Regions from separate parts of the Variovorax sp. V93 genome, predicted to be linked through region 1. Evidence: predicted binding sites of a transcription regulator. Region 1 holds the regulator's gene; each other region holds the start of a gene.
The links. Region 1 encodes LexA, which represses DNA repair genes until DNA is damaged. Its sites were predicted from a motif close to ACTGTATNNNNATACAGT; they were not measured.
Positions count from the first base shown of each region.

Region 2: ACAM54_RS02265 (ATP-dependent helicase) is a predicted target of LexA. The motif match lies at 6,008-6,025, and genes of this name have one in related genera.
Region 3: recA (recombinase RecA) is a predicted target of LexA. The motif match lies at 6,694-6,711, and genes of this name have one in related genera.

Region 1 is NZ_AP028669.1:2,911,599-2,921,966, forward strand. It holds gene adk (adenylate kinase) at 96-752, shown strand; gene ACAM54_RS13865 (asparaginase) at 780-1,769, opposite strand; gene lexA (transcriptional repressor LexA) at 1,843-2,526, shown strand; gene ACAM54_RS13875 (hypothetical protein) at 2,666-3,034, shown strand; gene ACAM54_RS13880 (D-2-hydroxyacid dehydrogenase family protein) at 3,125-4,132, shown strand; gene ACAM54_RS13885 (MFS transporter) at 4,187-5,344, shown strand; gene ACAM54_RS13890 (3-hydroxyacyl-CoA dehydrogenase) at 5,478-6,998, shown strand; gene ACAM54_RS13895 (oxepin-CoA hydrolase, alternative type) at 7,034-7,813, shown strand; gene ACAM54_RS13900 (Crp/Fnr family transcriptional regulator) at 7,873-8,592, shown strand; gene ACAM54_RS13905 (phosphotransferase) at 8,594-9,700, shown strand; gene ACAM54_RS13910 (acyl-CoA dehydrogenase family protein) at 9,733-10,368, shown strand, end outside.
Region 2 is NZ_AP028669.1:496,829-507,196, forward strand. It holds gene ACAM54_RS02235 (ABC transporter permease subunit) at 1-179, shown strand, start outside; gene ACAM54_RS02240 (ABC transporter ATP-binding protein) at 176-1,213, shown strand; gene ACAM54_RS02245 (peptide ABC transporter ATP-binding protein) at 1,210-2,256, shown strand; gene ACAM54_RS02250 (ABC transporter substrate-binding protein) at 2,286-3,926, shown strand; gene ACAM54_RS02255 (5'-methylthioadenosine/adenosylhomocysteine nucleosidase) at 4,032-4,829, shown strand; gene corA (magnesium/cobalt transporter CorA) at 4,822-5,808, opposite strand; gene ACAM54_RS02265 (ATP-dependent helicase) at 6,038-8,155, shown strand; gene raiA (ribosome-associated translation inhibitor RaiA) at 8,469-8,798, shown strand; gene ACAM54_RS02275 (PTS sugar transporter subunit IIA) at 8,983-9,450, shown strand; gene hprK (HPr(Ser) kinase/phosphatase) at 9,545-10,368, shown strand, end outside.
Region 3 is NZ_AP028669.1:5,349,240-5,359,607, reverse strand. It holds gene ACAM54_RS25480 (DNA topoisomerase III) at 1-1,756, opposite strand, end outside; gene ACAM54_RS25475 (SET domain-containing protein) at 1,939-2,595, shown strand; gene ACAM54_RS25470 (biotin--[acetyl-CoA-carboxylase] ligase) at 2,598-3,425, shown strand; gene ACAM54_RS25465 (sporulation protein) at 3,437-3,625, shown strand; gene ACAM54_RS25460 (sensor histidine kinase) at 3,644-5,089, opposite strand; gene ACAM54_RS25455 (response regulator transcription factor) at 5,390-6,061, opposite strand; gene ACAM54_RS25450 (MarR family winged helix-turn-helix transcriptional regulator) at 6,127-6,612, opposite strand; gene recA (recombinase RecA) at 6,759-7,877, shown strand; gene recX (recombination regulator RecX) at 7,905-8,357, shown strand; gene argC (N-acetyl-gamma-glutamyl-phosphate reductase) at 8,395-9,318, opposite strand; gene sucC (ADP-forming succinate--CoA ligase subunit beta) at 9,525-10,368, shown strand, end outside.

The DNA of each region.
Region 1 (10,368 bases):
GCGCTCGCATGCTATCCTCGACGCAACTCCGCCTTGCCCCGCTCCCGGGCTGACGCTTGGCGCGACACAAGATCGAAGAACCCTCCGAGGACACCATGAGACTAATTTTGCTGGGCGCGCCCGGGGCGGGCAAAGGCACGCAAGCAGCCTTCATCTGCCAGAAATACGGCATCCCTCAAATTTCGACCGGCGACATGCTGCGCGCCGCCGTCAAGGCCGGCACCCCGCTCGGACAGCAGGCCAAGGCCGTCATGGAGTCCGGTGGGCTCGTGAGCGACGACCTGATCATCAACCTCGTGAAGGAACGCATCGCGCAGCCCGATTGCGCCAGCGGCTTCCTGTTCGACGGCTTCCCCCGCACCATTCCCCAGGCCGACGCCATGAAGGCGGCTGGCGTCAAGCTCGACTACGTGCTCGAAATCGACGTGCCGTTCAGCGACATCATCGAACGCATGAGCGGCCGCCGTTCACATCCTGCGTCGGGCCGCACCTACCACGTCAAGTTCAATCCGCCCAAAGTGGAAGGCAAGGACGACGTCACGGGCGAAGACCTGATCCAGCGCAAGGACGACGAGGAAGAAACCGTGCGCAAGCGGCTCGAGGTCTACAGCCAGCAGACGCGTCCGCTGGTCGACTACTACTCGGCCTGGGCCAAGGCCGATCCGGCTTCGGCGCCGAAGTACCGCGCGATCCAGGGCGTGGGCAGCGTCGAAGAGATCAAGCAGCGCGCACTCGCGGCCCTCAGCAGCTGAGCCTCCTCGGCTGCCCGCGGCCGCCGCTCAGGCGGCCGCCGTTTCCATCAGTTCCAGCATCAGCGCGATGCGCGCCTTGACGGGCGTGAGCGCACCGGCGTCCCGCAGCGGATCGCCGGGCTTGGGCAGGATGCGTCCGTTCGCGCAACGGGTGGCACGCAGCACTGCCACGCCCGCGGCCTGCGCCCGCAGCGCCGCCGCCTCGAGCGCATGGTGCACCGTGCCATTGCCGGTCGCGGCCACGACCAGTCCGCGGATCGGTTCGGCAGCGCCCGATGCGCGCTCCTGCAGCAGCAGGTCGACGAGCGCGCCGCTTGCGCCCGCATGGCTGGTGACGATCTCCACGCGCGGCCAGCGCACCTCCGCCCCTGCCTTCGCTTCAGGAAGCTTCGCGGCCCCGCCCACCACCTGCGGCCAGTCGCGCAGGCGCCGCACCGCGCCCTCTTCCACATAGCCGATCGGCCCGGCATCGCCCGATGAAAACGCGTCCGGGCGGTAGGTGTGCACCTTCTGCACATCGAGCGCGCCGTGGATGGCACCCGCGCAGACCACCGCCACGCCGTGCGCCGCCGGTGTGGCCGCGACGGCGATCGCATCGCGCAGGTTCTGCGGACCGTCGGGCGAGAGCGAGCTGGCCGGGCGCATGGCGCAGGTCAGTACCACGGGCTTGCCGGGCGCAAGCACCGCCTGAAGGAAGTAAGCCGTTTCCTCGATGGTGTCGGTGCCGTGCGTGATCACCACGCCCGCCACGTCGGCTTCGGCCAGCCAGAACGTGCAGCGCGTGGCGAGCTGCAGCCAGACGTCGAAAGCCATGTCCTTGCTGTCGAGCTGCGCCACCTGCTCCGCCACGAGCGCCACGCCTGCGGGCGCATCGATGCCGCCGAGCAGGTCCGCCACGCCCACCTCTCCAGCGGTGTAGCCAATGTTGTCGGCGCCGCTCGCGGCCCGGCCTGCAATGGTGCCGCCGGTGCCCAGGACCACGATGCGCCGCAGGCCGGAGGAAGGGGAATTAACCATGGGTTGCCAACTTTTAAAAACTGGTTAAAAATACAGGTACTGGATATTCAGCCAGTGCCGCAAGGAACCACATATGCAGTTCGCCGTGAAGCTTACCGCCCGCCAGCAGCAGATCCTGGACTTGATCCAGAGCGCCATTGCCCGTACCGGCGCGCCGCCCACGCGGGCCGAAATCGCCAATGAGCTGGGTTTCAAGTCGGCCAATGCCGCCGAGGAACACCTGCAGGCGCTGGCCCGCAAGGGCGTGATCGAACTTGTCAGCGGCACTTCGCGCGGCATCCGGCTCAAGGGCGACGCGCTGCGCTCGCTCAATGAGACGCGCCACCGCGAAGGCGGCCAATTCTCCCTCTCGCTGCCCGGCATGTCGCAGCTCGCGCTGCCTCTGATCGGCCGCGTGGCGGCGGGCTCGCCCATCCTCGCGCAGGAACACGTCGACCAGACCTATTACGTCGAGAACACGCTGTTCCAGCGCCAGCCCGACTACCTGCTCAAGGTGCGCGGCATGTCCATGCGCGACGCCGGCATCATGGACGGCGACCTGCTCGCGGTCCAGGCCACCAAGGAAGCGCGCAACGGCCAGATCGTGGTGGCGCGCCTGGGCGACGAAGTCACGGTCAAGCGCCTCAAGCGCAACAAGCAGGTCATCGAGCTGCATGCTGAAAACCCTGACTACCCGACCATCGTGGTCCAGCCCGGCGAGCCCTTCGAGATCGAAGGCCTGGCGGTGGGCCTGATCCGCAACACCATGCTGATGTAGCCCTTCGCGGCCTGCCGAAAGCAGCAACCCATCCGGCCGCAACAGGTGGCGGGCGTATGGCGCTTTGTCGCCATCACCCTGTTGCGTCCATTCAAAGAAATCCTGCCTGTGTTCAACCTCAGACTTTTTTGGAGTTCACATGGGAATCGCCCTCCTCGCCATCGCTGATTTGTGGATGCCGCTGCAATCGCTTGCAAGCCGGCTGCTGCCGGCACGCCGCCCGGCGCGGCGCGACACCGGCAGCAGCTCCGCCGGGTTGCGCTACGTCGCAGTCCGGCCGGCCTGCGCGGCCCGCGACCACGCGGCAACCCCCAAGGCGGCGCCGGCGCCCGTGCGGCCGCTGCGCGTCATCCGCGTGGTCGACGGCCCGCAGGGCGAAAGACGCAACACCAACCGCATGGTGATTTCGGGCCGCATGGCCGACGTCTGCGCCGAGCTCGACCGGCTGGCGGCACTCGAGGCGATGGAAACCATCAGCCCCGCGCCCCGCTCCACCCAGTTGCACTGAACCCGTGCACCCCGGTGACCACTGCCCGGGGTGGGTATCCAAACGTTCACACGCGCGTCATGCCAATGCTGCGAGGCACAATGGCACGCCATGAACATTGTGATCCTCGACGATTACCAGGACGCCGTGCGCAAGCTGCGCTGCGCCGCCAAGCTGGACGCGTACGCAGCCAAGGTCTACACCAACACGGTCAAGGGCATCGGGCAGCTTTCGGTCAGGCTGAAGGATGCCGACGTGATCGTGCTGATCCGCGAGCGCACCCAGATCTCCCGCCAGCTGATCGAAAAGCTCCCCAAGCTCAAGCTCATTTCGCAGACCGGGCGCGTCGGCGGCCATATCGACGTCACGGCCTGCACGGAGCGCGGCGTGGCGGTGGCCGAGGGCACCGGCTCGCCCCAGGCGCCTGCCGAGCTGACCTGGGCGCTGATCATGGCGGCCATGCGCCGCCTGCCGCAGTACATCAGCAACCTCAAGCACGGAGCCTGGCAGCAGTCGGGGCTCAAGTCGGCCTCCATGCCGCCCAATTTCGGGCTGGGCTCGGTGCTCAAGGGCAAGACGCTCTGCATCTGGGGCTACGGCCGCATCGGCCAGCTGGTGGCGCGCTACGGGCAGGCCTTCGGCATGCAGGTGGTGATCTGGGGGCGCGAGGCAAGCTGCGCCAAGGCGCGGTCCGACGGCTTCCAGGTGGCGCAGAACCGCCACGAGTTCTTCGCCGCGGCCGACGTGCTGTCGGTGCATCTGCGGCTCAACGAGGAAACCAACGGCCTGGTCAAGCTCGAAGACCTTTCGCGCATGAAGCCGACGGCGCTCTTCGTCAACACCTCGCGCGCCGAACTGGTCGAGGCCGATGCACTCCTCGCTGCGCTCAACCGCGGCCGGCCCGGACTGGCGGCGGTCGACGTGTTCGAGAGCGAGCCGCCGCTGCAGGGCCATGCGCTGCTGCGGCTGGAGAACTGCATCTGCACGCCGCACATCGGCTATGTCGAGCAGGACAGCTACGAAAGCTACTTCGGCCAGGCTTTCGACAATGTCGTGAGCTTCATCAAGGGCAACCCCACCAACATCGTGAACCCCGGCGCGCTGCAGGTTCGCCGGTGATTCCATGAGCCGCCGGGCCGCCTCAGGGCGGATACCGCAGCCGAAGGTTCTTCAGTGAGCCGCCCCGCGCCGCGCGGCGCACTGTGGGCCTTGCTGGCCGGCAATTTCGTGATCGGCACGGGCGTGATGGTGGTGCCGGGCACGCTCAACGAAATCAGCGCGTCGCTGTCTGTCTCGGTGGCGACCGCGGGTCAGCTGATCACGGTTGCTGCGGTCGTGATGTGCCTGGGCGCGCCGCTGCTCGCGGCGGCGGTCGCAGGCTGGGACCGCCGCCAGCTGCTCGCCCTCACCCTGCTCTGGTACGCGGCCGGGCATGCCATTGCGGCCCTGATGCCGAGCTTCGGCGCCCTGCTGCCGGTGCGCATGCTCACGGTGGTGGCGCCTGCGATCTTCACGCCCCAGGCCGCGGCCTGCGCCGGCATGCTGGTGCCGCCGGAGCATCGCGGCCGCGCCGTGACCTTCGTCTTTCTGGGCTGGTCGCTGGCCTCGGTGCTCGGCCTGCCCATCGGTGCGCTGGTGGGCGGCCATTTCGGCTGGCGCATGGCCTTCGGTGCGATTGCGCTGCTCAGCGTCGCGAGCGCGGCATCGGTCTGGCTGACCCTGCCGCAGGGGATTCGCCCCGCGGCGCTGACGGCAGCCGCCTGGGCGCGCGTGCTGCGCAGCCCGGTGCTGATGGGCATCGTCTCGGTCACGGCGCTGCAGGGCGCCGGCCAGTTCGTGCTGTTCAGCTATTTCGGGCCGATCCTGAAGCGGGACTTCGGCGCAGATCCCACCATGCTGAGCCTGATGTGGGCGCTGTTCGGCGTATTCGGCCTCGCGGGCAACATGCTCGTGAGCCGGTTCATCGACCGCGTGGGCGCGGGCCGCATGGTGCTCCTGACGAGTTCGCTGATTGCGCTGAGCCTCTTCCTGTGGCCATGGGCCGGCACGCTGCCGTGGCTGGCGGCGGTGCTCGTGCCCTGGGGCCTGGGCTGCTTCGCGACCAATTCGGCGCAGCAGGCAAGGCTGGTCAGCCTGGCCCCCGCGCTCGCGCCGGGCTCGGTGGCGCTGAACAGTTCCGGCATCTATGTCGGCCAGGCGGTGGGCGCCGGCCTGGGTGGATGGCTGCTTGCCAACGACGCGGTGGCATGGATGAACTGGGCTGGTTTTGCCCTGCTGCTCGCGGCCATCGGCCTGAGTGTGGCCATCGACCGCAGCCGCCGGCCGGCCTGACAGCGCGGCCCCGCGTAAAACCCGGCATGGCCCGGCGGCCGATGGCTGCAAAATCGAAGGCTGCGCAAAACTCCGGGCCCGGTGCCTGCAAGCGGACCCGGACGCCCACCAACCAGCGAAGATCTTTTTTCCAATGACAGTCAACTACACCCGGATCGGCGTCGTCGGCGCCGGCGCCATGGGCCGAGGCATCGCACAGATCGCGGCCCAGGCAGGCAGCGAAGTGCTGCTGCTCGACAGTTTTGCAGGTGCCGCCGAGCGCGGACGCGAAGCCCTCATGGCCCAATGGAACAAGCTGCACGAGAAGGGCAAGATCGACGCCGCGGCGCGCGATGCGCAGATCGCGCGCGTGAAGGCGGTCGACTCGGTCGGGGCGCTGGCCCAGTGCGACCTGGTGATCGAAGCGGTGGTCGAAGATCTCGAGGTCAAGCGCAAGCTGTTCCGCGAGCTCGAAACAGTGATCGCACCCACGGCCACGCTGGCCACCAACACCTCGTCGCTGTCGGTCACGGCCATCGCGGCCGGGCTCGCGCATCCGGAGCGCGTGGCGGGCTTTCACTTCTTCAACCCGGTGCCGCTGATGAAAGTGGTCGAGGTGGTGGCCGGCTTCAAGACTTCGGCCGAGGTCTGCAAGCAGCTCGCAGGCTATGCGGTGCAGATGGGCCACAGCGCCGTGCAGGCGCAGGACACGCCGGGTTTCATCGTCAACCACGCGGGCCGCGGCTATGGCACGGAAGCGCTGCGCATCGCCGGCGAAGGCGTGGCCGATTTCGCCACCATCGACCGCATCCTGAAGGAGCAGGCGGGCTTTCGCCTGGGCCCCTTCGAGCTGATGGACCTGACCGCGCTCGACGTGTCGCATCCGGTGATGGAGTCGATCTACCACCAGTACTACGAGGAGCCGCGCTTCCGTCCCAGCGTGATCACCGCCCAGCGGCTTGCGGCCGGCGTGCTGGGGCGCAAGACCAATGAGGGCTTCTACCGCTACAACGACGGCGTGATGCAGCAGCCCGCCGAGCCGGCGCCGCCGGTGGTGGCGGCAATGCCCTCGGTCTGGGTCTCGCCCCGCGCCGCGCGGCGGGCCGAGCTGTTGCGGCTGGTGAACGCGCTGGGCGCCCAGATCGACAGCGGCGCCACGGCGGCGCCCACGTCGCTGATCCTGGTGGCGCCGCTGGGCTTCGACGTGACCACGGTAGCCGCGGTAGAGCGCCTGGACGCCACGCGCACCATGGGCATCGACATGCTGATCGACGATGCCGCCACCAAGCGCCGCGTGCTCGCCACCAACCCCGCCACGCGGCGCGACATCCGCGATGCGGCGCACGCGCTCTTCGCGCGCGATGGCAAGGCCGTGAGCGTGATCCGCGACAGCGGCGGCTTCGTGACGCAGCGCGTGATCGGCACCATCGTGAACATTGCCGCGGACATGTGCCAGCAGCGCGTCTGTTCGCCGGCCGACCTCGAAACCGCGGTGCAGCTGGGCCTGGGCTATCCGCGCGGCCCGCTGGCCATGGGCAACCTGTACGGCCCGACCAACATGCTCGAAGTGCTGTTCAACCTGCAGACCGTCTACGGCGATCCGCGCTATCGCCCGAGCCCGTGGCTGCGCCGCCGCGGCGCGATCGGCCTGAGCCTGCTGCACGAAGAAGAATAAGCAGACAAACACCAAAAAACGAAAGCATCACAGCGATGACCGCCGAACTGAAGAGCACCAGCGAGGGACGCACCATGGTGCTGACGATCGCCAACCCGACCCAGCGCAACGCACTGGGCCCCGAGATCTACGCCGCCGGCATCGAGGCGCTCAACGGCGCCGAGAGCAGCGACGAAATCCGCAGCGTCGTCATCGTGGGCGAAGGCGCATGGTTCTGCGCCGGCGGTTCGCTGCAGCGGCTGTCCGACAACCGGCAGCGCGATCCTTCCGTGCAGGCCGAAAGCATCGAAGGGCTGCACAACTGGATCGACTCGATCCGCGCCTTTCCCAAGCCCATCATCGCAGCGGTGGAAGGCGCGGCTGCAGGCGCCGGTTTCTCGCTGGCCCTGGCCTGCGATTTCGTGGTGGCCGCGCGCGACGCGATCTTTGCAGCGTCCTACAGCAACGTGGCGCTCTCGCCCGATGGCGGCCTGAGCTGGCAGCTGGGCCGTGCATTGCCGCGCCAACTCGCCAGCGAGTGGCTGATGTGCGGCGAGCGCATCGGCGCGCCGCGGCTGCATGCGCTCGGGCTGGTCAATGAACTGAGCGAGCACGGCCAGGCGCTTGCGAGCGCCCTGGCGCTGGCGGCCCGGCTCAATGAGCGTGCGCCCAATTCGCTGGCCAGCATCAAGGAACTGCTCAGCGAAGCGCCCGGCGCCACCTTTGCGTCGCAGCTCTCGCAGGAGCGCGACCACTTCGTGCGCAACCTGCACCACCCGAATGCGGGCATCGGCATTGCCGCGTTCATCGAGAAGAAACCACCGCACTACGAGTAGCGGCACGCCGTCGCTCCTGCGACACCCTCCAGTTTTTCAGTCGCCGACAGGACAGACCAATGGACGACCCCATTCTTACCATCGAAGAACGTGAAGCGATCAACAGCGGTCGCTGGTTTTCTTCTCTTTCTCCATCGCTACGGCACGACATTCTCCGATGCGCTTTCGTCAAACGCTTCAAGGACGGCGACCTGATCGCTGCCCGCGGCGATCCTCCCGACCACTGGATCGCCTGCGCCAAGGGCGCGGTGCGCGTCAGCTCGACGGCCGTCTCGGGCAAGCAGGTGACGCTGACCTACGTGGAGCCGGGCATCTGGTTCGGCGACGTGGCGATGTTCGACGGGGACCGGCGCACGCACGACGCCTATGCGCATGGGGACACCACCATCCTGTGCGTGGCGCGGGCCGACTTCCAGAAGATCCTGGCTGCGCACGTGGAGCTGTACGAAGCGCTGATGCGGCTGCAGGCGCGCCGCATCCGCACGCTGTTCGGGCTGGTGGAAGACCTCAACACCCTGCCCCTGCGCGCACGACTGGCCAAGCAGCTCATCCACCTGGTGCGCAGCTACGGCGTGCCCAACCTGGAAGACGGCAGCCAGATGCGCATCGGCCTGCAGCTCGCGCAGGAAGAACTCGCCCAATTGCTCGGCGCGTCGCGCCAGCGGGTCAACCAGGAACTCAAGACCATGGAACGCGAGGGCACCATCCGCATCGAGCCGGGCGGCCTGGTTGTATTGGATCGCGCAGCGCTGATGCGCGTCTCGGAAGCAGATCATTGACATGAGCCAGGACTTCTCCAACTTCATCGGCACCCGTGCGGTCTCGCAGCAGCATGCCTTCGACGTCGAAGCGCTCGCAGCGTGGCTGGCGAAGAACCTCGACGGCTTCCAGGGCCCGCTGACGGTCGAGATGTTCAAGGGCGGCCAATCGAATCCGACCTACAAGCTCGTCACGCCTACGCAAAGCTACGTGATGCGCGCCAAGCCCGGCCCCGTTGCCAAGCTGCTGCCCTCGGCCCATGCCGTGGAGCGCGAATTCAAGGTCATGAGCGGGCTGGCCGGCACCGACGTGCCGGTGCCCCGCATGCACTGCCTGTGCGAGGACGAAGCCGTGATCGGCCGCGCCTTCTACGTGATGGAATTCATGCAGGGCCGCGTGCTCTGGGACCAGGCCCTGCCCGGCATGGACAACGCCGAGCGCACGGCCATCTACGACGAGATGAACCGCGTCATCGCGGCGCTGCATACCGTGAAGTTCGCCGAGCGCGGCCTCGCGGACTACGGCAAGCCCGGCAACTACTTCGAGCGCCAGATCGGCCGATGGAGCAAGCAGTACAAGGCCTCGGCCGATGGCGCCGGCGAACTCTCGCGGCCCATCGAGGCCATGGAGCGGCTGATCGACTGGCTGCCCGCGCACATGCCGGCGAGCGCGCGCGACGAAAGCAAGATCTCGATCGTCCACGGCGACTACCGCCTCGACAACGTGATGTTCCATGCCACCGAGCCGCGGATCATCGCGGTGCTCGACTGGGAGCTCTCCACGCTGGGCCATCCGCTGGCGGACTTCAGCTATCACTGCATGTCGTGGCACATGCCCCCCACGACGGGGCGCGGCATCGGCGGCGTGGATGTCGCGGCACTGGGCATTCCCACCGAGAGCGAATACATCCGCCGCTACTGCGAGCGCACGCGCATCACCACGCCCGAGGCGCTGGCGCCCGACTGGAATTTCTACCAGGCCTACAACCTCTTTCGCATGGCCGCGATCCTGCAAGGCATTGCCAAGCGGGTCGAGGCAGGCACCGCATCGAGCGAGCAGGCCGTGGCCTCGGCCCGCGGCGCGCGCCCCATGGCCGAAATGGCCTGGCAGTTTGCCCAAAAGGCGTAACCGCCCCCCCACACCCCACCAGGAGACAGACGATGGACTTCGAATACTCGGCAAAAACCAAGGAGCTCCAGAAGCGCGTGAGCGCATTCATGGACGCGCACATCTATCCGGCCGAAGCCGAGTATTCCGCCGAGCTGGCCGCCAACACGGCCGCGGGCAAGCGCTGGACCGCGCTCAAGACCGTCGAGAAGCTCAAGGAAAAGGCCAAGGCCCAGGGCCTGTGGAACCTGTTCCTGCCGGTCGACAGCGCAGCCGCCTCGGGCTACGAAGGCGCGGGCCTCACCAACCAGGAATACGCGCCGCTGGCCGAGATCATGGGCCGCGTGCCATGGGCCTCGGAAGCCTTCAACTGCTCGGCACCGGATACAGGCAACATGGAGACCATTGCCCGCTACGGCTCCGAAGCCATCAAGGCGCGCTGGCTCAAGCCGCTGCTCGAAGGCCAGATCCGCTCGGCCTTTGCCATGACCGAGCCCGACGTGGCCTCCAGCGACGCCACCAACATCTCGACCCGCATCGAGCGCCAGGGCGACGAGTACGTGATCAACGGCCGCAAGTGGTGGATCTCGGGCGCCGCCGATCCGCGCTGCGCCGTCTTCATCACCATGGGCAAGAGCGACCCCGACGCGCCGCGGCATTCGCAGCAGAGCATGATCATCGTGCCGGCC
Region 2 (10,368 bases), 2.4 Mb from region 1:
TCGGCGCCCAGCCGCCGTCGCCCGAGTGGGGAACGATGCTGGCCGATGCGCGCGAGTTCGTGCTGCGCGCCTGGTGGGTCGTGACCTTCCCGGGGCTCGCGATCCTCGCGGCCGTGCTGGCTTTCAATCTGTTGGGCGACGGGCTGCGCGATGCCCTCGATCCGAAGCTCAAGCGATGAACATGCTTCTGGACATCAAGGACCTGCACGTCGAATTTCCGGCGCAGGGCGGCGTGCTGCACGCCGTCGACGGCGTGAGCCTCACGCTCGAGGAAGGCGAGGTGCTCGGCATCGTCGGCGAGTCGGGCTCGGGCAAGAGCGTGACGATGATGGCGCTGATGGGCCTCGTGGGTTTTCCGGGCCGCGTGCGCGCGCAGCACATGCGCTTTGCGGGCAAGGAGCTGCTCGGCATCTCCGACAAGGCCCGCCGCGCGCTGGTCGGCAAGGAGGTGGCCATGATCTTCCAGGAGCCGACCACCAGCCTCAACCCCTGCTTCACCATCGGCTTCCAGCTGATGGAGACGCTGCGGCTGCACCTGCATCTGGACCGGCGCACGGCGAAGAAGCGCGCGACCGAACTGCTCGAACAGGTCGGCATACCCGCCGCATCGTCGCGCCTGGGCAGCTATCCGCACCAGCTCTCGGGCGGCATGAACCAGCGCGTGATGATCGCGATGGCCATTGCCTGCAACCCGCGCCTGTTGATCGCCGACGAGCCGACCACCGCGCTCGACGTGACGATCCAGGCCCAGATCCTCGACCTGCTGCGCGAACTGCAGAAAGAGCGCGGCATGGCGCTGGTGCTCATCACGCACAACATGGGTGTGGTCAGCGAAATGGCGCAGCGCATCGCCGTGATGTATGCGGGCCAGGTGATGGAGCAGCAGCGCGTCGACCGGCTCTTCGCGGACCCGCAGCATCCCTACACCGAGGCCCTGCTGGCCGCGCTGCCCGAGCGCGCCGCGCCCGAGGGGCGGCTGGCCACCATCGCGGGCGTGGTGCCGGGCGTGCACGACCGGCCGGTCGGCTGCCTGTTCGCGCCGCGCTGCAGCTATGTGACCACGAAGGCCTGCAACGTGCGGCCGGCGCTGCGCGCGGTCGCCTCGCCGCCGGGTGCCGAGGTGCGCTGCCATTTCCCGCTCGGCGAGCCCGGGCGGATGGCGGCCATCGAGGCCGACCGGCCGCGGCCGCAGGCCCTGGAGGCGCTGCCATGAGTGGCGATCCCGTCGGCGATGTCGTCGTGGAGGCGCACAACCTGCAGCGCACCTATGCCGTGCGGCGCGGCATGTTCCGCGCGCCTGCGCAGTTGCGCGCGGTGGGCGACATTTCGTTTCGCATCGAGCGCGGCCGCACGCTCGCGGTGGTCGGCGAATCGGGCTGCGGCAAGTCCACGCTCGCGCGCATGGTCGCGCTGATCGAGAAGCCCACGGCCGGGCAGCTCACGCTGGTCGGCCACGATGCGGTGGAGCCGCCGCCCACGTACCGGCGCGAGCTGCGCCAGGCGGTGCAGCTGGTGTTCCAGAACCCCTATGGTTCGCTCAATCCGCGCAAGAAGATCAGCGCCGTGCTCGAGGATCCGCTGGCCATCAACACCGCACTCGGCAAGCCCGAGCGGGCCGCCAAGGCGCGCGAGATGCTCGCGCGCGTGGGCCTGCGGCCCGAGCATGCGAACCGCTATCCGCACATGTTCTCCGGCGGCCAGCGCCAGCGCATTGCCATTGCGCGCGCGCTCATGCTGGAGCCGCGCCTGCTGGTGGCCGATGAGCCGGTGTCGGCGCTCGACGTGTCGATCCAGGCGCAGGTGCTGAACCTGCTGGCCGACCTGCAGGCCGAACTCGGCCTGGCCTATCTCTTCATCTCGCACGACCTGGGCGTGGTGCGGCACATCGCGCACGACGTGCTCGTGATGTACCTCGGCCATGCGGTGGAGCAGGGGCCCAAGGCACGCATCTTCGCGCGGCCGCTGCATCCCTACACGCAGGCGCTGCTCGCCTCCACGCCCGGGCTCAGCAGCCAGCGCATCGTGCTCAAGGGCGAGCTGCCGTCGCCGCTCGATCCGCCCGCGGGCTGCGTCTTCAACACGCGCTGCCCGCATGCGACGCAGCGCTGCCGCGAGGAGCGGCCGCTGCTGCGCGCGCTCGACGAGCGGCTGGTGGCCTGCCACTACGCAGAGAAATTCCTCGATGGCACGCCGCCGGTCAGCGCCGATGTGCCCTTGTCCCCGCCGTTCGCCGCGCCCCTGGCGGCGAACCCCTAGTTCACTTCAACCGTGCCCAAGGAGTTGCCATGAAGAAGACCACTCAGCCTCTCGTTTCGCGCCGCTCGCCCAGGCTTGTTGCGCTGCTCGCGCCAACGGCACTCGCCATACTCGCACTGGCCGCGGGCGCCGCGTCCGCCAAGACGCTGGTCTATTGCTCGGAGGGCAGTCCCGAGAACTTCTATCCGGGCGTGAACACCACCGGCACCTCGTTCGACGTGACCACGCAGGTCTACAACACCATTGTCGAGTTCGAGCGCGGCGGCACCAAGGTCGTGCCGGGCCTCGCCGAAAAATGGGACATCTCGGCCGACGGCACGGTCTACACCTTCCACCTGCGCAAGGGCGTGAAGTGGCACGGCACCAGCAAGAGCTTCAAGCCCACGCGCGACTTCAATGCCGACGACTTCATCTTCATGCTAGAGCGCCAATGGAAGGAAAGCGATCCCTTCTTCAAGGTCACGAGCCAGAACCATTCCTACTTCAACGACATGGGCATGCCCAAGCTGCTGAAGTCGGTGGACCGCATCGACGACCTGACCGTGAAGATCACGCTCAACCAGGCCGAGGCGCCGTTCCTTGCCAACCTTGCCATGCAGTATGCGGGCATCCAGTCGAAGGAATATGCCATTGCGATGCTGAAGGCCGGCACGCCCGAGAAGGTCGACCAGGACCCGATCGGCACCGGCCCGTTCTACCTCGTGCAATACCAGAAGGACGCCGTCATCCGCTTCAAGGCCTTCCCGCAGTACTGGGCTGGCAAGGCGAAGATCGACGACCTGGTGTTCGCGATCACGCCCGACGCCTCGGTGCGCTGGGCCAAGCTGCAGAAGGGCGAATGCCACGTCATGCCGTATCCGAACCCGGCCGATCTCGACGCGATCCGCAAGGACCCGAACGTGCAGGTGCTCGAGCAGCCCGGACTCAACGTCGGCTACCTTTCGTACAACACCACCAAGAAGCCCTTCGACGACGTGCGCGTGCGCAAGGCCCTCAACATGGCGATCAACAAGAAGGCGATCATCGACGGTGTGTACCTTTCGACCGGCGTGGCCGCGAAGAACCCGATTCCGCCGACCATGTGGTCCTACAACGACGCGGTCAAGGACGATCCGTACGACCCCGAAGCCGCGAAGAAGCTGCTGGCGCAGGCCGGATTCCCTGATGGCTTCGCTACCGACCTGTGGGCCATGCCGGTTCAGCGGCCCTACAACCCGAACGCCAAGCGGATCGCCGAGCTGATGCAGGCCGACCTTGCCAAGATCAACGTCAAGGCCGAGATCAAGAGCTTCGAGTGGGGCGAGTACCGCAAGCGCCTGCAGGCCGGCGAGCACCAGATGGGCATGCTGGGCTGGACCGGCGACAACGGCGACCCCGACAACTTCCTCTACACGCTGCTGGGCTGCGCCTCGGCCAAGTCGGCCAGCGGCAGCAACATCTCGAAGTTCTGCTACCAGCCCTACGAAGACCTCGTGCTGAAGGCCAAGAGCGCGACCAAGCAGGCCGACCGCGATGCGCTCTACAAGAAGGCGCAGCTCATCTTCAAGGAGCAGGCGCCGTGGTTCACCATCGCGCATGCGGTGCAGCTGAAGCCGGTGCGCAAGGAGGTGGTCGACTTCAAATTGAGTCCCTTCGGCCGCCACACTTTCTACGGCGTGGATATTAAGTAAACCCCCAGGCTTCTCGCACTTCGTGTCGCTACTCCCACCCCCTTGCAGGGGGCAACACCAGCGGCCCGGCAAAGCCGGTTCCGCGGTGTTCCTGGAAAGAGAATGATGAGTTCCTCGGTACATGCGCCCGTTGCCGTCGTCGCTGCAATGCACGAGGAGCTGAGTGCGCTCCTCGCGCAGATGCCGGACGAGCAGCGCGTGCGCGCTGCGGGGCGTGACTTCTGGGTCGGCCATCTGCACGGCCAGCCGGTGGTGGCCGTGCTGTCGCGCATCGGCAAGGTCGCGGCGGCGGTGACGGCCACGGTGCTGCTCGAACGCTTCGGCGTGCGCGCGATCGTGTTCACGGGCGTCGCGGGCGGGCTCGCGCCGGGCGTGGAAGTCGGCGATGTGGTGGTCGCGACGCAGCTGCTGCAGCACGACCTCGATGCCTCGCCGATCTTTCCGAAGTACGAGGTGCCGCTGATGGGCCTTTCGCGCTTTGCGGCCGATGCCTCGATGGGCGATGCGCTGGCGGCCGTGGCCGAAGCCGCGCTGCGCGATCCGGTGGCGCTGGTGGGGCAGGCGGCCGTCGATGAATTCGGCCTCCGGTCGCCGAAGGTGCATCGAGGCTTGCTGGTGAGCGGCGACCGCTTCGTCTCGACCGCGGCCGAAAGCGATGCCTTGCGGCGCAGCCTCCCCGATGCGCTCGCAGTCGAGATGGAAGGCGCGGCGGTGGCGCAGGCATGCCACGACTACGGCGTGCCGTTTGCGGCCGTGCGGACCATCTCGGACCGGGCCGACGACGCCGCGCATGGCGACTTCGCGCGCTTCGTCGCCGAGGTGGCGAGCCGCTACAGCCTCGCGCTGGCGAGCGCGTGGCTGGCCACGCTGCCTTCTTGCCGCGAAACGCCCGCGGCTACTTGAGCCAGCCGCGCCGGCGGAAGTACCACATCGGCACCAGCGCGCTCGCCGCCATCAGCGCCAGCGCATACGGATAGCCCAGCGACCAGTCGAGCTCGGGCATGAGCTTGAAGTTCATGCCGTAGATGCTCGCGATCAGCGTGGGCGGCAGCAGCGCCACGCTGGCCACCGAGAAGATCTTGATGGTCTTGTTCTGGTTGATGTTGATGAAACCGACGGTCGCATCCATCAGGAAGTTGATCTTGTCGAACAGGAAGGCCGTGTGGTTGTCCAGCGATTCGATGTCGCGCAGGATCTGCCGCGCTTCCTCGAACTGCTCGGCGTTGAGCATGCGGCTGCGCATCATGAAGCTGACCGCGCGGCGCGTGTCCATCACGTTGCGGCGGATGCGGCCGTTCAGGTCTTCCTGGCGCGCGATGGCGCCCAGCACCTCGCCGGCCAGCTCGTCGCTCACGTTGCCCTCGAGCACCTTCTTGCCTGCGATCTCGAGCTCGTCGTAGATGTTCTCGAGCGTGTCGGCCGAGTATTCGGCGTCGGCATCGAACAGCTTGAGCAGCACTTCCTTCGCGTCTTCGATGAGGCCCGGTGCGCGGCGCGCACGCATGCGCAGCAGCCGGAACACGGGCACGTCCTCGTCGTGGATCGAGAACAGCACGCCGCGGCTGCGAAGCTCGGTGTTGTGCTGGTTCAGGATGAAGGCCACGCGCACAGAGCGCGGGTCTTCGTCGTCGTCGATCAGGAAGTCGGAGCGGATGTGCAGCTCGCCGTTGTCTTCTTCATAGAAGCGGGCCGATTCCTCGATGTCCTCGTCCATCGCGTCTTCGGGAATCGAGAGGCCGTAGTACTGCTTGATCCAGCGCTTTTCCTCGAGCGTGGGCGATTCGAGGTCGACCCAGATCGGCTGGAACTTGGAAAGCTCCTCGAGCGCCTCGATCTCTTCCTGGACAAGGCGGCCGTTGGCAAGCGTAAAGATATTGAGCATGGGCTCACTCCCGTGAAATGGCTGAGGCGATGGGGCGAGGGGAGGGGTGCTTTCAATCCCCGGGCCCTGATGTCAGCGATCGAGGCGCGTCAGGACGCGGGAGTTGAAAGCTGCCGAGACGGTGCGGTTTCCATGATGCGGTCTCCAGTTGCAGCGAGCGGCAATTATGTCATCGGCCATGTGACGGCAGGTCCATCGATCTGGATGGACATACAGTAAAGTTGCGGCCATGCAGACTGCTGCGTTCCCCGTTTCCCACGCCCCCGGCGCCACCCAGGCCGAGCGCCTGGCCGCGGCGCTTTCCGCCCTCAACGACGAGCAGCGCGCTGCCGTCGAGCACGGCGTCGGCACGCTGACCGGGCGCGACGAGCGGCCGCTGCTGGTGATTGCCGGCGCGGGCTCGGGCAAGACCAGCACGCTGGCGCACCGCGTTGCGCACCTCATCGCCGGCGGCGTTGATCCGCAGCGCCTGCTGCTTTTGACCTTCTCGCGCCGCGCGGCGCAGGAAATGGAGCGCCGCGCCGGCCAAGTGCTGGCGCGCGTGCTCGGGCTCAAATCCGACAAGCCGCCCGCGCTGCCCTGGGCCGGCACGTTCCACGGCATCGGCGCGCGCCTGCTGCGCGAATACGCCGCGCACATTGGCCTGAACGACCACTTCACGATCCACGACCGTGGCGACGCCGAGGACCTGATGGGCCTCGTGCGGCACGAACTCGGCCTGTCGTCGAGCGTGAACCGCTTTCCGCGCAAGGGCACCTGCCTGTCGATCTATTCGCGCTGCGTCAACACGCGCGCGCCGCTGGCCGATGTGCTGGCCGAGGCCTTTCCGTGGTGCGCCGAGTGGGAAGCCGAACTCAAGCGCCTGTTCGGCGCCTACGTGGAGGCCAAACAGCAGCAGAACGTGCTCGACTACGACGACCTGCTGCTTTACTGGGCCGGCATGGTGGCCGAGCCCGCGCTGGCGGCGCTGGTCGGCGCGCGTTTCGACCACGTCCTGGTCGACGAGTACCAGGACACCAACCTGCTGCAAGCCTCGATCCTGCTCGCGCTCAAGCCCGACGGCCGCGGCGTGACGGTGGTGGGCGACGACGCGCAGTCGATCTACTCGTTTCGCGGTGCAACCGTGCGTAACATCCTCGACTTTCCGTCGCAGTTCTCGCAGGCTGCGCGCGTGGTCACGCTGGAGCGCAACTACCGCTCGACCCAGCCCATTCTCGACGTGTCGAACCGGGTCATCGCGCAGGCGGCCGAGCGGCACGCCAAGACGCTCTGGACCGACAAGCCCTCCGCGGGCCGGCCGCAACTGGTGCTGGTGCCGGACGAGGCGCAGCAGGCCGTCTGGGTGGCCGACAAGGTGCTGGCGCACCGCGAGGGCGGCCTGGCGCTCAAGTCGCAGGCGGTGCTGTTCCGCGCTGCCACGCACAGCGCGCCGCTCGAACTCGAACTGGCGCGCCGCAACATCCCGTTCGTGAAGTACGGCGGCCTCAAGTTTCTCGAGGCCTCGCATGTGAAGGACCTGCTCGCGGTGCTGCGCTTCGCCGAGAACCCGCGCGGGCGCATGGCGGGATTCCGCGTCACGCAGCTCATTCCGGGCATCGGGCCGGCGACCGGTGCGCGGCTGCTCGATGCCATGGACCAGGCCGCCGATCCGGTGGCGGCGATGCGGGAGTTCGTGCCGCCATCCGCCGCCCGCGCGGAATGGGCGGTGTTCGCCGAAGCCTATGCCGCGCTGTGCGCGCCATCGCTGCCGTGGCCGGCCGACGTGGAACTGGCGGTGCGCTGGTATTTGCCGCACCTCGACCGGCTCTACGACGACCCCTCCGGCGTGCGCCGCGGCGACGTGGAGCAACTGGCGCGGCTGGCCTCGGGCTATGGCTCGCGCGAGCGCTTCCTGACCGAACTCACGCTCGATCCGCCCGAAGCCACCAGCGACAAGCCGGGGCCGCCCTCGCTCGACGAGGACTACCTGATTCTTTCGACCATCCACTCGGCCAAGGGGCAGGAGTGGAATTCGGTGCACGTGCTCAACGTGGTCGACGGCTGCCTGCCGGCCGACGTGGCGCAGAGCGCGCATGAACTCGAAGAAGAGCGGCGGCTGCTCTACGTGGCAATGACGCGGGCGCGCGACCACCTGCATCTTCTGGTGCCGCAGCGCTTCTACGTGACGCAGCAGGCCGTGCGCGGCGACCGGCACCTGTATGCCAACCGCACGCGCTTCATTTCCGAACGCGATCTTGCCGGCTTCGAGCAGCAGACCTGGCCACCGCCGCCCGAGCGTCCGCCCGCAGTGCCGCCGCCGGCCGCGGTGATCGACCTGCGCAACCGCATGCGCGCGGCCTGGAACTGAGCCGGCAGGCCCTTCGCGTCGCAGGGTCACCACTGGTGACGCACTGAAACACTTGCTGCCAAAGAGCCGCACCGGCGGGCCAGCATGCGCCGGCAGCTATGGAATCGCTAGCGTGAGTGGCGCATGGCCCATTGGCGTCCGCCACCCGGAGAAGTCAGCTATTGCAATACCGTGACAGCTTGGGCATAGTGAATCGACAGCTTCTTCTTTTCTCTTCTCCCTCTTCCCTCCCCAACCCACACCTGTTTCGCCGGCCACGCCCCATCCCGGAGCGGGGCCATTTTCCCAACCGTCAATTCTCAGGAGGTCATTCATGAATTTGACGATCAGCGGTCATCACCTCGACGTCACACCTGCCTTGCGCACCTACGTCACGAGCAAGCTGGACCGGATCACACGGCACTTCGACCAGGTGGTCGATGTGAAGGTGCTCCTTACGGTGGAAAAGCAGAAGGAAAAGGAACGCCGCCAAAGGGCGGAGTGCAACATTCACGTCAAGGGTAACGACATGTTCGCGGAGTCGAGCCACGCTGATCTCTATGCTGCGGTCGATGAACTGGTCGACAAGCTCGACCGCCAGGTGGTGCGCCACAAGGACCGCCTGCAAGACCACCATCACGCCGCCCCCAAGCGCGTGATGTAGGCCACGGGCAAAGGGCTGCGGCCCCTGCCGATAAGCCGCCTCCGGGCGGCTTTTTGCTGCCTGCTCCTGTTACCGGCGCTGACAGGGACGCGAGGCCTCCGGGCAACATGTAGCCAAAAAGTAAGTAACGGGAGTGGGGGTTTTTACCAAGCGGGTGCATAATCGCCCCCGCCCTTCCCCCACCATGAATCGCCTCGCGTCCATCCTGCCGCCCGCTCAAGTGCTTGTGAGCGTTGACGCCACCAGCAAGAAGCGTGCTTTCGAAGAAGCCGGCTTGCTGTTCGAGAGCCTCCACGGCCTCGGCCGCGCGCTCATCACCGACAGCCTGTTCGCACGCGAACGCCTCGGCTCCACCGGGCTCGGGCACGGGGTGGCCATCCCGCATGGCCGCATCAAGGGCCTCAAGGCTCCCATGGCCGCGGTCTTCCAGCTGGCAAACCCGATCGGCTTCGACGCGCCGGACGAGCAGCCCGTCGGGCTGCTGATCTTCCTTCTGGTGCCTGAGGCGGCCACCCAGAAGCACCTTGAAATCCTCTCCGAAATTGCCGAGCTGCTGAGCGACGCCAACCTGCGCGAGCAGATCAAGTCGAGCACCGACGCCGCCGAACTGCACGGACTCATTGCCGGCTGGCAGTCGACGCAAGTCGCCTGAAGCGCCCGCGCGCAGGCTCCCGCGGCCCCGCCGGGCCGGTTCCGCGGTATTCTGGCCGGCCTCCAACTAGGCGCGCAGCGCCATCTCCCTACGCATGAAGCCGACCGTCATCAGTGCCGACGCCATGTTCGAGGAATTCCGCGGGTCGCTCCGCTGGGAATGGCTCGCCGGGCTCGGGGCGTCAGAGCGCCAGTTCGACCCTGAGGTCATCAGCCGCGCCCAGTCGGCGGCCGATCTGGTCGGTTACCTCAATTACATCCATCCGTACCGCGTGCAGATCCTGGGCGCGCGCGAAGTGGCCTACCTGACGCGCGGCAGCCAGGAAGACTGCGCCCGGCGCATCGCCCGCATCGTCACGCTGGAGCCGCCCATGCTGGTGCTGGCCGACGGCCAGGCCGCGCCCGACGAACTGCTATCGATTTGCGAGCGCGCGCAGCTGCCGCTGTTTGCCACCCGCGAGTCGTCGGCCTTCGTGATCGACCTGCTGCGCGCCTACCTGTCCAAGCATTTCGCGGAACGCACCTCGATGCACGGGGTGTTCATGGACATCCTGGGCATGGGCGTCATGATCACCGGCGAATCGGGGCTCGGCAAGAGCGAGCTCGGGCTGGAGCTGATCTCGCGCGGCAACGGCCTGGTGGCCGACGACGCGGTCGACCTGTTCCGCATCAACCAGAACACCATCGAGGGCCGCTGCCCCGACCTGCTGCTCAACCTGCTGGAGGTGCGCGGCATCGGCCTGCTGGACATCCGCGCGATCTTCGGCGAGACGGCGGTGCGGCGGAAGATGCGGCTCAAGCTCATCGTGCACCTGGTGCGGCGCGACAGCTTCGAGCGCGACTACGAGCGCATGCCCTCGGCGCCGCTCACGCAGGACGTGCTGGGCATTCCGGTGCGCAAGGTCATCATCCAGGTGGT
Region 3 (10,368 bases), 2.4 Mb from region 1:
GGCCGCGCAGCAGCGTCATGAGCTGGAAGGCCTTGGCCGTGGGGATCAGCTCGCGGCCCTCGCGCAGCATGTATTTCTCGGTGATCAGGCCTTCGATGGTGGCCGCGCGCGTGGCTGGCGTGCCGAGGCCCTTCTCTTGCATGGCCTCGCGCAGCTCGTCGTCGTCGATGGTCTTGCCGGCGCCTTCCATGGCGCCCAGCAGCGTGGCTTCCGAATAGCGCGCCGGCGGCCGGGTCTTCAGCGCCTTCAGGTCGGCCGATTCGGTCTTCACCGTTTCGCCCGGTTTCACCACCACCAGGTTCTTGCCGTCCTTCTCGTCGTCGTCGTTGATCGCTTCCTTGCCCCAGATGGCGAGCCAGCCCGGCTTGACCAGCACCTTGCCGTCGCTGCGGAACGGATATTTCTTGCCGCCAGCCTCCACCGTGCTGATGCGCGTGGTCACCTGGAATTCGGCGCTCGGGAAGAACACCGACATGAAGCGGCGCACCACGAAGTCGTACAGCTTCTGTTCGGCATCGGAAAGGCCGCTCGGCGCCTGCAGCGTAGGAATGATCGCGAAGTGATCCGACACCTTGGCGTTGTCGAAGATGCGCTTGTTCGGCTTCACGTAGCTGCCGTCGACCGCCTGCTGCGCGAAGGGCGCGAGGTGCTTCATGCCGCTGTCGGCGAGCATCTTCATGGTGTCCTTCACCACCGGCAGGTAGTCCTCGGGCAGCGCGCGCGAGTCGGTCCGCGGATAGGTCAGCGCCTTGTGGCGCTCATACAGGCTCTGCGCCAGCGCCAGCGTGGTCTTGGCCGAGAAGCCGAAGCGGCCGTTGGCCTCGCGCTGCAGCGAGGTCAGGTCGAACAGCATCGGCGAGGCCTGGGTGGTGGGCTTGCTTTCCTCGGTGACGGTGGCGGGCTTGCCGCGCGCCGCGTCGGCGATCTCGCGCGCCTCGCGCTCGCTCCACACGCGGTCGGCGCGGATCTCGGCGTCGGCCGTGCCGTCGGGGCCCGGCGGCGGCTTCTTGAAGTTGGCGTCGAACCACTTGCCGGGGTACTGGCCGGCCTCGGCCTGGAACACGCCGTGGATTTCCCAGTAGTCGCGGCTCACGAACTTGCGGATCTTTTCCTCGCGCTCGACCACCACCGACAGCGTGGGCGTCTGCACCCGGCCCACCGTCGTCAGGAAGAAGCCGCCGTCGCGCGAGTTGAAGGCCGTCATGGCGCGCGTGCCGTTGATGCCCACCAGCCAGTCGGCCTCGGAGCGCGAGCGCGCGGCGTCGGCCAGGCCCTGCATCTGCTTTTCGGTGCGCAGCGCCTCGAAGCCGTCGCGGATGGCCTGCGGCGTCATCGACTGCAGCCACAGGCGCTTGACCGGCTTGTTCAGGCCGGTCTTGCCGCCCGCGTACTGCTCGATCAGGCGGAAGATCAGCTCCCCCTCGCGCCCCGCGTCGCAGGCGTTGATGAGCTGCGTCACGTCCTTGCGCTTGGCCTGCTTGACCACGGCGTTCAGGCGCGTCTTCGTCTTGTCGACCGGCTTCAGGTCGAAGTGCGGCGGAATCACCGGCAGGTTCGCGAAGCTCCACTTGCCCCGCTTGACGTCGAACTCCTCGGGCGCCTGGATCTCGACCAGGTGGCCGACGGCGCTGGTCACGACATAGCTGTCGTTCTCGAAATGCTCGTCATGCTTGTCGAACTTGCCGGCCACCGGCGTGAGGGCGCGGACGATGTCCTGTGCCACCGACGGCTTTTCTGCGATTACCAAGGTCTTCATCAACAATTCCTAAAAGTGTTCTCTGGCCGGCGCCGAGCCGCCTCAAGGCGGCCCGCGGCCCCCTCGGGGGCAGCGACGACACGCAGTGCGGGAGCGTGGGGGCCACATACAATCTGCGGCTTCCCGCGTGTGCGCACGCGCACACGCGCATGTGTGCATATTCAACCTAACAGACTTCGGCGATGCCTTCCAAATCCCCACAATTCGCCGGCCGCCGCATCCAGATGCGGCGCTCGGATGTCCACGGCAACGGCGTGTTCGCCGTGGACGACCTGGCCGAGGGCGAGACGCTGATCGAATACAAGGGCGAAGTCATCAGCTGGAAGGAGGCGCTGCGCCGCCACCCGCACGACCCGGCCCAGCCGAACCACACCTTCTACTTCCACATCGACGACGGACGCGTGATCGACGGCAACGTCAAGGGCAACGATGCGCGCTGGATCAACCATTCGTGCGATCCGAACTGCGAGGCCGACGAGATCAATGGGCGCGTTTATATCAAGGCGCTGCGCAACATTGCTGCAGGAGAAGAACTCAACTACGACTACGGCCTGATCATCGACGAGCCCTACACGCCGAAGCTGCTGTCCGAGTTTCCCTGCTGGTGCGGCTCCGAGAATTGCCGCGGCACGCTGCTGACGCCCAAGGACGAAGACGAAGAAAAGAAAAAGAAGAAAAAGGCCAGGAAGAAGGCCGACAAGAAAAAGGCCGAGAAAAAAGAAGCCAAAAAGGCGGACAAGAAAGCCGAAAAAAAGGCCGGGAAAAAGGCGGAGAACAAGGCCGAAAAGAAACCGGAAAAAAAGAAGTCCAAAAAGGACGACGGAGCCGGCAAGGGCTGAGCATGATGGGTACCCAGGCCGCCTGGTTCGAAGACCGGATCGCCGCGGCGGTGGCGCCGCTCCTGCCCGGCTTCGCGGTCGAGGCCGTGGCCGAGATCGATTCGACCAACACCGAGCTCATGCGCCGCGCGCGCGCCGGCCACACCCCGCCGGTGCTGCTGGTGGCCGAGCGCCAGACGGCCGGGCGCGGCCGGCTCGGCCGCCCCTGGCGGAGCGCGCAGCAAAGCGAGGAACAAGGCGCCGCCTCCCTCACCTTCTCGCTGGGCCTGCCGCTCGCACCGCGCGACTGGGCCGGTCTCTCGCTGGCCGTGGGCGTGAGCGTGGCGGAAAGCCTCGATCCCACGGGCGCGGCCAAGGTCGCGCTCAAGTGGCCCAACGACCTGTGGGTGGAGGACCGCAAGCTGGCCGGCATCCTGATCGAAACCGCCATGCCGCATGCGGGCCGCGCCGACGCGCCGGCCCCGCCGCGCTACCTGGTGATCGGCATCGGCATCAACATCGGCCCGCGCGAGGGCGATGGCATGCGCACCCCGCCGGCCTGGCTGCGCCAGTGGCGCCCCGATGCCACCGCGCCCCAGGTGCTGGCCGAACTGGCCGCGCCGCTGGTGCACAGCGTGCAGGCCTTCGAGGCACAGGGCTTCGGGCCGTTTGCCGAACGCTTTGCCGCGCGCGACGCCTTGCGCGGGCGCGAAGTCCAGCTCAGCGACGGCAGCTTCGGCCTGTGCGAGGGCGTGGCCTGGGGCGGCGAGCTCCAGGTGCGCACCACCGGCGGGCTGCAGCTGGTCTCGAGCGACGAAGTCAGCGTGCGCCCGAGCGGCATGGCGTTCTGAGGCCGGCCACCATGAAGCTGCGCCTGCTGCTGATTGCCCTGCTTGCCGCCAATCTGGGCTACTGGCTGTGGTCGCGCGGCGACCTGGCCGGCTTCGGCCTGGCGCCCGCGGGCTTCAACGAGCGCGAACCGCAGCGCCTCGCCCGCCAGGTGCATCCCGAGTGGCTTCAGATCCGCAAGGACGCCAAGGGCGCGCCCTGACGAACCCGCCGCCGCGTCTCAGGCCGCGGCTTCTTCGCCTTCGAAGCGCACTGTGAAACGCGCCCCCGGCGGCTGCCGGCCCGGATGCGCGTCCTCCAGCTTCACCTGCGCATGGTGCTGGTTGGCGATCTCGCGCACGATCGGCAGGCCCAGCCCCGAGCCGTCGGCCTCGTTGCCAAGCACGCGGTAGAACGGCTCGAATACCAGTTCGCGGTCGGCCTCTGCAATGCCCGGACCGTTGTCCTCCACCTGCAGCAGCACCACGTGGCCGAAGGGGTCGGCCAGCACGCGCGCGGTGATCACGCCGGGCCGCTCGGCGGTCGAAGGCGTGTAGTTGATCGCGTTGTCGAGCAGGTTGCGCACCAGCTCCTTGAGTAGCGTCTGGTTGCCTTCGATCACCACGCCGGGCGCGCCCGCCTCGGCGCCGTCGTAGCCCAGGTCGATGCGCTTCTCGATCGCGCGCGGCACCGCTTCGCGCACCACCTCGATGGTGAGCCGCGCCAGGTCGCAGGGCTGGCGGCCGGTGCCGGCGCCGGTGCTTTCGGCGCGCGCGAGCGAGAGCAGCTGGTTCACCGTGTGGGTGGCGCGCACGCTGGCGCGGCCGATCTGCTTGAGCGACTGCTTGAGCTCGTCGGCATTGGCGCCCTCGCGCTGCGCCAGGTCGGCCTGCATGCGCAGGCCCGCGAGCGGCGTCTTGAGCTGGTGCGCCGCATCGGCCAGGAAGCGCTTCTGCGTGTGGATCGAGTCATTGAGCTTGTCGAGCAGTTCGTTGACCGACGAGACCAGCGGCACCACTTCGAGCGGCACCGACGATTCGTCCAGCGGGCTCAGGTCGCCCGGGCGGCGCTCGCGGATGCGCGCCTCCACCACCGACAGCGGCTTGATGCCGCGCACCAGCGCCAGCCAGATCAGCAGCACGGCCAGCGGCAGGATCGCGAACTGCGGCAGCAGCACGCCCTTGATGATCTCGGTGGCCAGCACCGACTGCTTCTCGCGCGTCTCGGCCACCTGCAGCAGCGCCGGCTCCGCGTCGCTGTCGGGGCCCGCGAGCCAGAGCGAGGCCACGCGGACCGACTTGCCGCGCATCTCGCCGTTGCGCAGTTGGACCACGCCGGGAACCGGGGGCTCGTCGGTGCTGGGGTGCGGCACGTCGGGCTCGCCGCTGAGCAGCGCGCCGTGGCTGTCGAGCACCTGGTAGTAGACGCGGTCGGCGCCGTCGGCCCGCAGGATCTCGCGCGCCGGCTGCGGCAGCACGAACTGCGTCTGCCCCTGCTGCACCGTGACCAGCCGCGCCAGCGTCTGCACGTTGTATTCGAGCGCGCGGTCGAACGGGGCATTGGCAATACCCTGCGCCACCAGCCAGGTCACGCCGATGCTCACCGGCACCAGCAGCAGGAGCGGCGTGAGCATCCAGTCGAGGATCTCGCCGAACAGGGAGCGCTGCGCGCGCTGGAAAAGTTTCAAAGGACTCGCCCCCGGTCTATGCAAACGACGTGCCGCGCGTCAAGTCAGTTTTCCACCGCGCTGTGCGCGACCCACGACGCATGAAACCGATACGGCCCAGGCCAAGAACACCGCGGAACCGGCTTTGCCGGGCCGCTGGTGTTGCCCCCGGTAGGGGGTTGGCGAAGCGACACGAAGTGCGCGAAGACTGGGGGCGAGCCAAGTGACACCGCGGAACCGGCTTTGCCGGGCCGCTGGTGTTGCCCCCTGGAGGGGGAGTCGAGCGACACGGAGTGAGCGAGGGACGGGGGTGGGTTTCATCTAGGGAATCTTCTCGAGGCAGTAGCCCAGGCCGCGGACCGTGGCAATGCGCACCGGCCCCTTCTCGATCTTCTTGCGCAGGCGGTGGATGTAGACCTCGATCGCGTTGAGGCTCACCTCCTCGCCCCATTCGCACAGGCGCTCCACCAGCTGGTCCTTGCTGACCAGGCGGCCGGCGCGCTGCAGCAGCACCTCCAGCAGGCCCAGCTCGCGCGCCGAGAGCTCGACCATCTTGCCGTCGATGGTGGCCACGCGGCCGGCCTGGTCGTACACCAGCGGGCCGTGGCGGATCGTGTTGCTGGTGGCGCCCATGCCGCGCCGCGTGAGCGCCCGCACGCGCGCCTCGAGCTCCTGCAGGCTGAAGGGCTTGGCCATGTAGTCGTCGGCGCCGTGGTCCAGGCCCTTGACGCGTTCCTCCACGCTGTCGGCCGCGGTGAGCACCAGCACCGGCAGCTGCGAGCCGCGCGCGCGCAGCCGCTTCAGGATCTCGATGCCGTGCAGGTTGGGCAGCCCCAGGTCGAGGATCAGCAGGTCGAACTCGCTGTGCGTCATGAGCGCGGTGTCGGCCTGCGATCCGTTCGCCACGTGGTCGACCGCCGCGCCCGAGGTGCGCAGGCTGCGCAGCAGGGCATCGGCCAGCACCTGGTCGTCTTCGGCAATCAGAATCCGCATGAGCCACCTCCGGCCGGTTCGGGCGCCGCGCCGGCGCCGCGTTCACATATGTCTCTTCGCCGAGTCTAGCCCCCCGTGTAGGCTTCCAGTCCGATGGTTACCACGGTGGCAATGTCGTTGCCCACGCTGGCGCGGAACTCGCGCTCGGCCTGCGTCACCGCGCTGCGGAAGGCGTCGAGCCACGCGAGCCCGTCGGTGGTGAAGAGCACGCGCCGCGCCCGTGCGTCGAGCGGATCGGGCCCGCGCGTCACCAGGCCCCAGGCCTCGCACTGGTCCACCAGCGCGCCCATCGCCTGCTTGGTCATGCCGGCGCGCTCCGCCAGCTCGGTGAGGCGCGAGCCTTCGCGCGCCAGGTGCCGCGTGATGTGGATGTGCGCGGCGCTCACCTGCGCGCGCGCGGCGAGGTTCGACAGCGCCAGCGGCACGTCGACGTCGTGCGCCATGAGTTCGAGCACGCGCTCGTCGAAGCGGCGCATCGCATGGCCCAGCAGGCGGCCCAGGTGGGTTTGCCGCCAGGCGTCCGGGTCGGACGGAAAAGCTTGTTCGGCCATCGGCTAGATAGTAAAGCAAACTGACCAAAAAATGGGTTTACTCAAACCAACGAGCCCCTACACTACTGTTCAAGCATCCAGCCTGTAATTAAAAGCAGATGGACCGCAATCACACACAAACCGTTGATTTTCAAGGAGATTTCTTCATGGACGCACTCGTCAAAGGCACCAGCATCTCGGTCGCAGGCAGCGAAAAGGCCAAGGCACTGCAGGCCGCCCTGGCCCAGATCGAAAAGCAGTTCGGCAAGGGCACGATCATGCGGCTCGGCGAGGGTGAGGCGCTTGAAGACGTCCAGGTGGTCTCCACCGGCTCGCTGGGCCTGGACATCGCGCTGGGCGTCGGCGGCCTGCCGCGCGGCCGCGTCATCGAAATCTACGGCCCGGAATCTTCGGGCAAGACCACGCTCACGCTGCAGGTCATCGCCGAGATGCAGAAGCAGGCCGGCACCTGCGCCTTCGTCGATGCCGAGCACGCGCTCGACGTGCAGTACGCCCAGAAGCTCGGCGTGAACCTGTCCGACCTGCTCATCAGCCAGCCCGACACCGGCGAGCAGGCCCTTGAAATCGTCGATTCGCTGGTGCGCTCGGGCGCCGTCGACCTGATCGTGGTCGACTCGGTCGCCGCGCTCACGCCCAAGGCCGAAATCGAAGGCGAAATGGGCGACTCGCTGCCCGGCCTGCAGGCCCGCCTGATGAGCCAGGCGCTGCGCAAGCTCACCGCCACCATCAAGAAGACCAACTGCATGGTCATCTTCATCAACCAGATCCGCATGAAGATCGGCGTGATGTTCGGCTCGCCCGAAACCACCACCGGCGGCAACGCGCTGAAGTTCTACGCCTCGGTGCGCCTGGACATCCGCCGCATCGGCACCATCAAGAAGGGCGACGAGGCCATCGGCAATGAAACCAAGGTCAAGGTGGTGAAGAACAAGGTCTCGCCTCCGTTCAAGACGGCCGAGTTCGACATCCTGTTCGGCGAAGGCATCAGCCGCGAGGGCGAGATCATCGACATGGGCGTGACCGCCAAGATCCTCGACAAGTCGGGCGCCTGGTACGCCTACAACGGCGAAAAGATCGGCCAGGGCCGCGACAACGCCCGCGAGTTCCTGCGCGAGAACCCCGAGCTGTCGCGCGAGATCGAGAACAAGGTGCGCGAATCGCTGGGCATTCCGCTGCTGGCGGCCGATGCCAATGCGCCTGCCCCTGAAAAGGCCGAGAAGCCCGCGAAGGCGGCCAAGGCCGACAAAGCCGACAAGGGCGAGTAAGCAGGCGAGCACGCACGGAAGCGGCGCATGGCTTTCGGCGCCCCCTCCCTCAAAGGCCGCGCGCTGCGGCTCCTGAGCCAGCGCGAGCATTCGCGTGCGGAACTGGAGCGCAAGCTGGCAAAGCACGAAGAAGCACCCGGCGAGCTGGCCCGCGCGCTCGACGAACTGGCCGCCAAGGACTTCATCAGCGAGCCGCGCGTGGTGGCTTCGGTGCTGAACCAGCGCGCCGCCCGGTCGGGCGCACTGCGGGTGCGGCAGGAACTGCAGGCCAAGGGCATTGCGCCCGAGGCCATTGCACAGGCCGTGGCCAGTCTTCAGGACACCGAAGTGGAGCGCGCCACGGCCCTGTGGCGCCGCCGCTTCGACGCACCGCCCGCCGATGCGAAGGAGCGCGCCAGGCAAACGCGCTTCCTGCTGGCGCGCGGCTTTTCGGGCGCGGTGGTGGCCAAGGTGCTGCGCAGCGATTTCGACGAAGACTGACGGCCGGCCCCGCGGCGCCGGCCTGCCGGAGCCGGCCTCAGAGCGCCAGCATCAGCTTCAGGTTCTGGACCGCGGCGCCGCTCGCGCCCTTGCCGAGGTTGTCGAGGCGCGCAATCACCACGGCGTGGCGGTGGTCCTCGTTCGGGAACACGCGGATTTCGAGATTGTTGGTGTCGTTGAGCGCCAGCGCGTCGAGCTTGCCGTCGTCGGTCGGCGGCAGCACTTTCACGAACTGTTCGGGCGTGTTGCTCTTGGCGTAGTGCGCGGCCAGCGCCTCTTGCAGGTCGCCGGCCTTCGGCTTGCCGGGCAGCAGGTCGAGGTGCAGCGGCAGCTGCACCAGCATGCCCTGCTTGAAGTTGCCCACCGAAGGAATGAAGACCGGCCGGCGGGTCAGGCCGGTGTACTTCATGATCTCCGGGATGTGCTTGTGCTTGAGGCCGAGCGCGTAGGTCTCGAAAAGCGGCGCCTTGCCGTTTTCGTAGTCTTCGATCATGGCCCGCCCGCCGCCCGAATAGCCGCTCACCGAGGGCAGCGAAATCGGAAAGTCGGCCGGCAGCAGGCCGGCATCGACCAGCGGCCGCACCATGGCGATGGCGCCCGTGGCATAGCAGCCCGGGTTGCCGACGCGGTCGGCCGCGGCCACGGCCTGCCAATGGCCTTGCACCAGTTCAGGGAAGCCGAACACCCAGCCCGGCGCCACGCGGTGCGCGGTGGAGGCGTCGATGATCTTGGGCTTCCTGCCGGGCAGCTGGTCGATCAGCGCGACCGATTCGCGCGCCGCATCGTCGTGCAGGCACAGCACCACCAGGTCGACGCCGGCCATCAGCTCGCGCTTGGCGGCCACGTCTTTTCGCAGCTCGGGCGCAATGCTCACGAGTTCGATCTGCGGCATCGTCTGGAGCCGCTCGCGGATCTGCAAGCCGGTGGTGCCGGCTTCGCCGTCGATGAAAACCTTGGCCATATCGGAGTATGCGTAGGGGAGCTAGAAGAAAGTACGTATTGACCGCAAGGTCACGTCGAGTATTGGTGCGCCGCACCATGATACAGTCCGCGGTTGTTCGCCGCCCCCAGCCGTCAGGCTGCCGTCGCCCGCGAGCAACAGAGCCAAAGACGCCTCAGACCCCAGATCTCCCGTTCTCAACCTCCTCCTTCCGAGAGACATCCCTCATGAAGATTCACGAGTACCAAGGCAAGGAAATCCTTGCCAAGTTCGGCGTGCCGGTGCCGCGCGGCATCCCGGCCTATACGGTCCAGGAGGCGGTCGAGGCCGCCCAGAAACTTGGAGGCCCGGTGTGGGTCGTCAAGGCCCAGATCCACGCGGGTGGCCGCGGCAAGGGCGGCGGCGTCAAGGTCGCCAAGTCCATCGAGGACGTCAAGAAGCTCGCCGGCGAGATCCTCGGCATGCAGCTCAAGACGCACCAGACCGGCCCCGAAGGCCAGAAGGTGCGCCGCCTCTACATCGAAGACGGCGCCGACATCAACAAGGAATACTACGTCTCGGCCGTGACCGACCGCGCCACGCAGAAGGTCGCGTTCATCGCCTCGAGCGAAGGCGGCATGGACATCGAGGAAGTGGCCCACTCCTCGCCCGAGAAGATCATCACCGTGTTCGCAGACCCCGAAAAGGGCCTGACCGACGAACAGGCCAAGCAGATCGCCGACGGCATCGGCATGCCGGCCGACTCCACCGCGCAGACGGTCGACATCCTCAAGAAGCTCTACACCTGCTACATGGAGACGGACGCCTCGCTGGTCGAGATCAACCCGCTCAACCGTGACAGCAAGGGCAAGGTCATGGCGCTGGACGCCAAGTTCAACTTCGACAGCAACGCGCTGTTCCGCCACCCCGAAATCGTGGCCCTGCGCGACCTCGACGAAGAAGACGCGGCCGAAGTCGAAGCCTCCAAGTTCGACCTCGCCTACATCAGCCTCGACGGCAACATCGGCTGCCTGGTGAACGGTGCCGGCCTGGCCATGGCCACCATGGACACCATCAAGCTGTTCGGCGGCG